2 regions of the Halanaerobium hydrogeniformans genome follow, and region 1 is predicted to be linked to the other one. Evidence: riboswitches for the same ligand, from Rfam matches in the RefSeq annotation. Region 1 holds a riboswitch; the other holds the start of a gene.
The links. A riboswitch is a leader RNA that binds a small molecule or an ion and turns the genes downstream of it on or off. The one in region 1 is predicted to bind cobalamin.

Region 1 (4,822 bases):
TATCAGGAAAAATATATTGCTTCTTTTAAAATGCCTTTTACCCCAGGAGTAGTGGCTAAAAATAGAAATAGATTTGCTGATTCTATGGGATCTTTTGTAGAAAAAGAACTTCTTAAGGCAAACTCTGCTGCAGAATTGTTAGAAAATAATAGGGCTAAAATAACCGATAAAGGATTGCAGTATTTTAAAGAGCAGGATTATCGGCTTTTGTTCAGCCTGTTAAAAAACAAGGATAGTTTAATAGCAGAACAGTTAATTAATTTTTCGCTTGAGCAAATTCCTAAAGCCAAAGGAAACGCAGATTTGCAAAAATATATCAATACAAAGCTTGCTAATGTTCTAGAAAATGAAATTAAAATTATCAGTTTAGAGGAAAAAAGCCTTGAATTCTTAAATAAAAAGGAAGAAAATATTAATTTTTCCACTGCTCAGATAGGACAGGATATTTTTTCATTAGAGAAAGTATCTACTGCTTTGGCAGGGGAATATACTTTGAGTTTAAGCTCTCATCGTTTTAAAGAAATTATCAGTGATAAAAAGATTTTTCCTTTTGCCAAATATCTTGTCCCACAACTTTTTGGAACTGATTTAAAGCTAGATTTAAATGATCTTATTTTTTCTTATTTACAAGAAAATAAAGATGATCTCTTTGGAACAGCCACAGAGTTTTTATATAAAGAGGAAGAGAATATTTTGCAGAAACTAAAATTTAAAAAAGATGAGTTAATAGAGTTTGAGAAAGCTAAAAAAGGTGGGATTCTTAAAAACACTCTTATCTCTGGAGCAATATTAATGGCTGATTTGGATGGCTTTATTGATGCAGTTGGGAAAAGAATTTTTAATCATTATTTGCCAGCATTCTTTGCAGAAGAAGATGAAAATATAAAAAATGATTTAGAAAGCTATCTAAAAGATCTCGAGCAGAAAAGCTTTGAGAGTTTAAGCAGCTTTGATTTTTCATCTTCAGCAACTTATTTCTTTAATTCTGCTAAAGGTGAAGATTTTTTAAATACATTTATATTTTTAAATGAGACTGAAATAGAAAAACTTAGTCAAGCTTTGCTTAAAGGTGAAGAAAAAGAGCTATTTAATTTTAATTTTGAAGTAAACAAAATTGAATTAGAAAAATTTATAAAAAATCAATTCAGCCTTGAACAAAAATTAAAACTTTTAGTTGATCTAAAAAATATTTTTTCAGATCAAAAAATAAAAAATCAATTTAAATACCTGATTAATAATAATCAATTTGTAAAAGCAGAAAAAACATGGCTTAATTTTACTGAGAATTTAAATTTTGCAGAAAGAAATTTTATATCATCTCAATCAATAAATGAAATTATAGATAACTTGAGTGCAATTTTGGAAAAAGAAGAAACGCTCGAAAGCATAGCTGAAGAAACAATAGCTTTAGTGTCTGATTTCATAAGTCATTTACAAAAGGAAATGGACAGAGAAAGTTTAAATTATTTATTAGAACTATTTTTGCAGAGTGGAATAGATAGTTTAATTGTTAATTCTGAAAAAATTGTTGAGAGCTTAGAATTAAAAGAATTAACTTCTGCTGAAATAAGAAAAATGGATCCTGCTGAAATTGAAAGCACTTTTAATAGTTTTGCCGGCCATTATTTTAATCAATTAAAACAATATGGATGGTTTGGAGGAATTTTTGGTGTACTTCAATTATTGTTAAGGTCATTTATCTTATAATTTTTTAAAAAAGCAAACTTAATTTGCTTTTTAGATAACAAATATTATAAGATATAGATAAGTTGGAAGAAATTTTAGGAAATTACTAACAATTAAAAATTTAATATTATTAAATATAGGTTGTAATTATTGTTTTGGTGTTTAAAACGAAAATTAATAATTGCATTAAAATGGGAAAGAGGTTAAAGTCCTCTGCGGTCCCGCCGCCGTAAGGTTTAAAAAAAGACTGTTATCTCACTGGGAAACCGGGAAGAGGGTCTGCTTTGCAAACCAAGCCGGAAGACCTGCCATATTTAATCACCAGATACTCACGGGATATGAGAGGGGTGAAAGATAATTAAATTCAGTTTTGCTCTTATGACTCCCTTGCGATATTTTTCGGAAGGGATTTTCTTTTTTGTTTTTGACGCAGGAAATATTAATTCTGTCAAGAATAAGTAAATATTACAGTCATTGTAAACAAATGTTTATTTTATAAATAGGGGGATATAAGGATGGCCTTAAAATATGTAAAAAAGAGAAACGGCAAAAAAGTAGATTTTAATTCTGATAAAATTAAAGCTGCAGTAATTAAAGCAGCAGAAGCTGTAGAAAGCAATAATGATAAAATTGGAGATGAAATTTGTTCAGAAGTTATTTCTTATCTTAAAATATTTTTCAAAGATGGCGGGATAGTTGAGGTTGAACAAATTCAAGATCTAGTAGAAAAAGTATTAATAGAAAAAGGTTATGCCGATGTTGCAAAAGCATACATACTTTATCGAGAGCAGCACTCTAAACTTCGTGATACCAAAAAACTATTTGCAGATGCTGTAAATATTATGGATAATTATTTAGATCGAAGTGACTGGAAAGTTAATGAAAATTCTAATATGAGCTATTCTCTGCAGGGCTTAAATAATTTTATTGCTTCAGAGGTAACAGGTCAGTACTGGTTGCAGCAAATTTATTCAGATGAAATAGAGAAATTACATAAAGACGGTGATTTGCATGTTCATGATTTAGGAAACCTGAGTGTCTATTGCTGTGGATGGGATTTAGAAGATCTTTTACGGACAGGTTTTCGAGGTGTACCAACAAAAATTGAAAGTTCTCCACCCAGGCATCTTCAGACAGCTTTAGGCCAAATCACAAATTTTTATTATACGCTCCAGGGCGAGGCTGCAGGGGCAATGGCTTTTTCAAATTTTGACACCTATCTGGCACCATTTATCGCTTATGATAATCTTAATTATGAAGAAGTTAAACAAATAATGCAGGAATTTTTATTCAATATGAACGTCCCTACCCGGGTTGGATTTCAGACTCCTTTTACAAATATTACTATGGATCTTGAAGTACCTAATTATTTAAAAGAACAGTCAGTAATTATAGGAGGAGAATATAAATCAAAAACATACGGAGAATTCCAGGAGGAAATGGATAAGTTTAACCGTGCTTTTGCGGAAGTGATGATGGATGGTGATGCAAAAGGCAGAATGTTTTCTTTCCCTATTCCTACCTATAATATTACAGATGATTTTGATTGGAATAATCCGGTGCTTGATCCCGTTTGGGAGATGACTGCAAAATTTGGAATTCCCTATTTTTCCAACTTTATCAATTCAGATATGAATCCCGAAGATGCTCGTTCTATGTGTTGTCGATTACGTCTTGACAATAAAGAGCTGCGCAAAAGAGGGGGAGGTTTATTTGGCGCTAATCCTATGACAGGAAGTATAGGAGTGGTTACTTTAAATATGCCAAGAATTGGATATTTGGCGGCAGATAAAGCTGATTTTATCAATCGTGTCTATAGATTAATGGATATTTCTAAAGACAGTCTTGAAATCAAAAGAAAAGTACTTGAAAATCTTACAGAACAGGGGTTATATCCATATTCTAAATTTTATTTAAGAGATGTTAAAAAACGTTTTGATGAATACTGGAAAAATCATTTCAACACAATAGGATTAAATGGAATGAATGAGGCTCTACTTAATTTTATGGATAAAGATATAGCTTCCCAGGATGGACAAAAGTTTGCTTTAGAAGTGATGGATGCAATGCGGGATAAACTACAGGAATATCAGGAAAAAACTGATAATTTATATAATCTAGAAGCTACTCCTGCTGAGGGAACAGCATATAGGTTTGCCAGACTTGATAAAGAAAAATTTGGTGACAGCATTATTTCTGCAAATGAGGACAGGGTAATTAACGAAGGTGCAGATCCTTATTATACAAACTCTACTCAGTTACCTGTAAATTTGACAGATGATATATTTACTGCCCTTGAATTACAGGATGAACTGCAGTCTAAATATACAGGAGGCTGTATTGAGAAAGGAAATAAGGTTTTAACTGATAAAGGATTAATGAAAATAGAAGAGATCGTTAAAAATTATGAAAATTTAAAGCCTATTATGGCCTTAAGTTATAATGAAGAGTATCATAGATCAGAATGGGATTTAATTACTGATGCAGTTGCCATAGATGTTAGCAGACATGATAAAATTAGAATTAAAGCTGAAAAAGATCTTGATATTACTACAAGTGACTGGCATCCATTTTTTGTGTTGGAGCCTATAACAGAAAAAAAGGTAGCTTTAGCAAATTTAAAATCTGCAGATGATAATGAAATCTTAGTTAAAGATATCGACAATAAATTATTTTTAAGTGGAGAAAACCTAGATAAAAAATATAAGATTACAGAAAAAAGAGCAGATCAGTTAAAAAAGGGAGATTATATATTACAAAATCACTATAACATTTACCCGGATATTTATTCTAAATTGGATCAAGATTTGATGTGGTTTTTAGGCTATTTTTATGATCGAGGTGTAATTAGCCTTTGTAAATCAACTTCTCAAGCTGAAAACAGAAGTAATAAATATCAAATAAATATTTTTGCTGATGACAAAAAAATAATCTTAAAAGTTCTACAAATCATGGAAAAATATTTTGATGCAGATAGTGAAATTATAAATTATAGAAAAAATAATAATGGATATCACTTAACTACAAAAGAAGAAAAAGCGGTTAAATTCCTTTTTGATTATGGATTTAATGAAGGAGCAAAAGAAAGAAATAAAGGTATTTCTAAAACAATTACAGAACAGTTGACACAAAAAAA
Region 2 (4,822 bases), 480 kb from region 1:
GTACAGGTAATATAAAAGCAGGCTTAAATTATGCTATGAGCTTAAGGGCCCATATTGAAGCACATGAAAATGGTTTTGATGAAAATATGTATTTAGATGCTGAAACTAGAACATTTGTCGAAGAAACAGGTGGAGCTAACTTCATCTTTGTAACAAAGGATAAGGAGATTGTTACACCAAAGTCAGAAACTATTCTTCCTTCCATAACAAAGAGATCAATCCTTTATATAGCTGAAAATAGGCTTGGTCTAAAGGTAAGCGAGCGGCCTGTAAAGTTCGAAGAATTAGAGGAATTTGCAGAATGTGGAGTTTGTGGTACTGCAGCAGTTATCTCACCGGTCGGAAAAGTGGTTAATGAGGATAAAGAGATCACCTTCCCAAGTGGTATGGAAGAAATGGGAGAGGTTACTAAAAAGCTCTATGATACACTAACTCAAATCCAGTTGGGAGATATTGAAGCACCTGAAGGCTGGATCAGGAAGATTGTTTAAGCAGAGATATTAAAATAATGATGCTAAAAGGAGAAAAAGATGCAGAATTATAGTAAAGATTTAAAAAAAGAAATCAGGCAACTAGCAAAAATAGCCCACAAAAGGGAACTGGAAAATGAACTTTCAGATCTGCAGGAGAAATTTAAAGAATGGGAAGATAAAAAAATGAATGTCTTTGAATTAGACCATGAGATCTACATCTATCATGTCAAAATCTCGAGGGCTATTTTCAAACGCTATAATAATGACGGCCAACTAGATATGGTAGTAGCTTCTGCAGTGGCAAGGGGTATTATTGAAATTGAAGAACTGAGTGAAAAACTTCTTGATAGTCTTAAGGCTATCATAAATAGATTTGGTGGTGTTTAAAGATGTCAGGTTCAGTATTAGGTGATTTGTTTAAAATTTCAACCTGGGGTGAATCTCATGGCAAAGGCCTTGGTGTAGTTATAGATGGCTGTCCCGCCGGCCTGGAATTGAATGAAGAAGATATACAGTCTGATTTAGATAGGAGAAAACCCGGGCAATCTCCTTTTACAACCCCAAGAAAAGAAGGAGATAAGGTAGAAATCTTATCAGGGGTATTCAAAGCTAAAACAACAGGCACCCCGATTTCTCTTATAATATATAATAAAAATCAGCGTTCCAAAGATTACACAAAGCTTAAAGATGTTTATCGACCCGGACACTCTGATTATAGCTATGATCTAAAATATGGTTTTAGAGATTACCGGGGTAGTGGTCGGGCTTCAGGCAGAGAAACAGCAGCCAGGGTAGCAGCAGGAGCTGTTGCCAGGAAAGTGCTGGCGGAACTGGGAGTTAAAATCAGGGCATATACTGCCTCTATAGGTCCGGTGAAGATCGATCCCGAGAACACAAAGATTGAAACCAGGCTGGATAATTTTCTCTATATGCCTGATCAGAAAGCCGCCAAAAAAGCCGAAAAATACTTAACAGAGCTGATGGAAGATAATAATTCCTCAGGTGGAACCATTGAATGCAGGGTTGAAAACATTCCAGAGGGACTGGGAGAGCCTGTTTTTGATAAAAGTGATGCTCTACTGGCCAGGGCAATCATGTCGATTGGAGCGGTAAAAGGTGTTGAGATTGGGAGTGGTTTTAAAGCTGCTGAGATGACAGGTCATCAGCACAATGACTTTTATCAGTACGATGAGGATCAAGAAATAAGCAAGCTGACGAACAATGCCGGTGGTACTTTAGGTGGGATAACTGATGGTAGTGAAATAGTTTTAAGAGCTGCGGTTAAAGCTACTCCGTCAATAGAGAAAACACAATCGACGGTCAACAAAGCTGGAGAAAATATTGAATTGAATATCCACGGTCGTCATGATCCGGTAATAGTACCGAGAGCTGTTGTTGTGGTGGAAGCTATGACAGCTTTGACCCTGGTTGATTTACTTTTAAAACAGATGACAACTAGACTGGAATATATTAAAAAGGTCTTTTAGAATCTCAACTTAATTGCTAGAAATTATTTAAAAGTTGTTGTAATAGTTTTTAAATTATGATAATATTTTTTTAGATTAGGAATTTTTGATTAAAAATTAAATATAATTAAATGGGTGAGCGGTTAATTCAAAAAGAAAATTTTTAAGTTGACTGCTTTAAAAGGGAAATCTGCATGAGTTAAAGCTGAGTGCTGCTTGTGACAGTGCGGTCCCGCCACTGTAAGCGATAAAAGGGTCTTTCAATTACCACTTGATTATTAAAATAATCGGGGAAGGTGAAAGGTTAAGGTCGTGAGCCAGGAAACCTGCCTATTTAATCTGCAGTTTATTTAAATTGCTAGTGAATTATGGAAAAGTTCACAGCTCCTTAAGGGAGTTGTGGACTTTTTTTGATTTTAATAACTAAACTAGATGAGGAGGCCAATTATGCAGGCAGCAATATTAAACGAAAAAAAACAATTAGAACTAAGAGATCTGCCCAGACCAAAAATTGTACCAGGTGGTGTTTTAATTAAAGTAGTGGCAAGTGGACTCTGCGGTGCTGATTTAAAAATGATCGATAAAGGCCATAAAGCACTCACTTACCCCAGAGTTTTAGGCCATGAGATCACAGGGATTATAGTTGAAAGTGAAACTAAAGAATTTAATAAAGGAGATAGAGTTCAAATAGCACCAGGTATAGTCTGTGGGGAATGTTATTTTTGTCAGCAGGGGATTACAAACCACTGTCAGGAGATTGAGATCTTTGGATTTACTGTAGATGGTGGTTTTAGGGAGTACATAGCTATTCCAGAGAAAGCCATCAAAGCTGGAGTTTTAAATATAATTCCTGATAACTTAAGTTTTTCTGAAGCGGTTTTTGCCGAACCATTAGCCTGCTGTATTAATGGATTGGAACTGGCTCAATTTACTGAAAATGAGAGTGTTTTAATAATTGGAGCAGGTCCTATCGGTTGTTTAAAGGCAATGCTGGCTAAAAGTTATGGGGCAAAAAAGATAATCCTAGCCGATAAATTAGCTAAACGGCTGGACTTTGCAGCTTCTCTAGAGCTTGATTCTTTGATTAATGTTGAAGAAAAGGCATGGCATGATATCGTAAATAAAGCGACTGATGGCCGGGGGGTTGATTTGATAGTTTTGGCATCAAGTCATGTAAGTGTTGATCATTCTTTAACAGGATTATTAAATAAGCGGGGTAAGATCTTATTGTTTTCGGGTTTTGCTGATGGCAAAGAAAACTTAGAGATCGATGGCAACTTATTTCATTATGGTGAAATGGCTTTAATTGGAGCTTATGGCTGTACTGTTAAACAGAATAAAAAAGCTTTAAAGCTGATGGCTAAGCAAAAAATAGCAGTAAAAAAATTGATAACAGATCAAATTTCATTAAACGAAATTTTTAAAGGTGTAGAAAAAGCAAGAAATAAAGAAACAATCAAAGTTATCATCAAAGAAAATGAAGGAGGAAATGGATGATGAATGAAGTAGTAAACAGCAAGCAGTTTGGCCAAAGTATAAGTGGATTAATCGAAGGAAAGGATTTTTCCCGAGCAGAGATGGAAGGACTTTTTACTCAAGTGCTTTTAGACCAACAATCAGAAATGCAGCAGGGAGCTTTTTTAGCTGCATTAAAAGCAAAGGGAGAAACGGTAGAGGAAATAGCTGGAAGCTGGGATGCAATCTATAATTTAGATACCATCAAATTAACTCCTCAGCTGGAACAGCCTTTAGTAGAAAATTGTGGGACAGGAATGGATAAGCTAAATACTTTTAATATCAGTACTGCTGCCTCAATCGTTGCAGCAGCTGGAGGTGTAAACATGGCCCGGCATGGTTCAAGAGCGATCACTTCTAACTGTGGTACAATCGATATTTTAGAAGAATTAGGGGTTGGAGTTGAGTGTGCCCCAGAACTTATAGTAAAAAGCATCGAAGAAGTTGGAATTGGAGTCTTAAATGGTATGGACTCTAAAATACACCCTACGGCTTTAGGCAGGATACTTGCCAGAATTTCCTTTGGCACAACTTTAAATATTGCAGCTTCTTTAGCGAACCCTGTTTATCCGAAATATGGGGTTCGGGGAGTATACAGCAGAGAGCTATTAAAACCGGTAGCAAAAGTCATGCACAAAATAGGTTATAAAAAGGCCATAGTAGTTCATGGTTTAGCAGAAGATGGAATAAGCGGGATGGATGAAGCCTCAACTCTGGGCAGAAATCATCTGGTTGAAATTGATGAAACAGGTCAGCTCAAAGAGTACTCCATTGATCCACGAAGTCTGGGGATAGAAAAAGCAAGTAGCAAAGATATTCTTCCCTGCCAGGATAGGCAAAGTGAGGCTTTAGAGCTGATTAAAGTATTAAAAGGTGGGGGAGAAAAGGCCCGCTCAGATATTATAGCCCTCAATACAGCTCTGATCTTTTATCTAATGGATTATCATGATCAGCTTAAAACTGCCTATGAGGCAGCCAAAGAGATCATTAACTCAGGTAAAGCAATTAATAAGCTTAAAAAATGGGTTCAGGTGCAGAATTCAGAGCCTGAAAAGGGATTAAAAAAGCTGGATAGATTATTGGCAAAAATCTAAAGGAGGTAAATAATGCAGCTCTATGCTCTAAAATCTGAACAGGGTTATTTAAAAGCTGACAAAAAAGATGGTTATCAACTCGTTAATTTAAATAAAGCTTCAGTGTTTTCCAGTCAGCATTCTAAAAAATTAATTGAGCTACAAGAAAAAGCTAAGCACGATAAGCTAGCTAATTTGAGATTAGTAGAATTAGAGATCAGAGAAAAAGAACTTTAAGCTATTAAATAAATGTAGTTTAACTCAGTGTTAAATATTGAAATTGTAAAAAGCTTAA

Region 2: it holds a riboswitch for cobalamin, as region 1 does, so the genes downstream of both, HALSA_RS01375 (alcohol dehydrogenase catalytic domain-containing protein) here and HALSA_RS12695 (ribonucleoside triphosphate reductase) in region 1, are expected to answer to the same signal.

Annotation. Positions count from the first base shown of each region.
Region 1 is NC_014654.1:2,453,309-2,458,130, reverse strand. It holds gene HALSA_RS11480 (DUF445 family protein) at 1-1,707, shown strand, start outside; cobalamin riboswitch at 1,826-2,013, shown strand; gene HALSA_RS12695 (ribonucleoside triphosphate reductase) at 2,202-4,822, shown strand, end outside.
Region 2 is NC_014654.1:322,740-327,561, forward strand. It holds gene HALSA_RS01360 (branched-chain amino acid aminotransferase) at 1-491, shown strand, start outside; gene HALSA_RS01365 (hypothetical protein) at 531-860, shown strand; gene aroC (chorismate synthase) at 863-1,960, shown strand; cobalamin riboswitch at 2,056-2,287, shown strand; gene HALSA_RS01375 (alcohol dehydrogenase catalytic domain-containing protein) at 2,387-3,436, shown strand; gene trpD (anthranilate phosphoribosyltransferase) at 3,436-4,548, shown strand; gene HALSA_RS01385 (hypothetical protein) at 4,561-4,764, shown strand.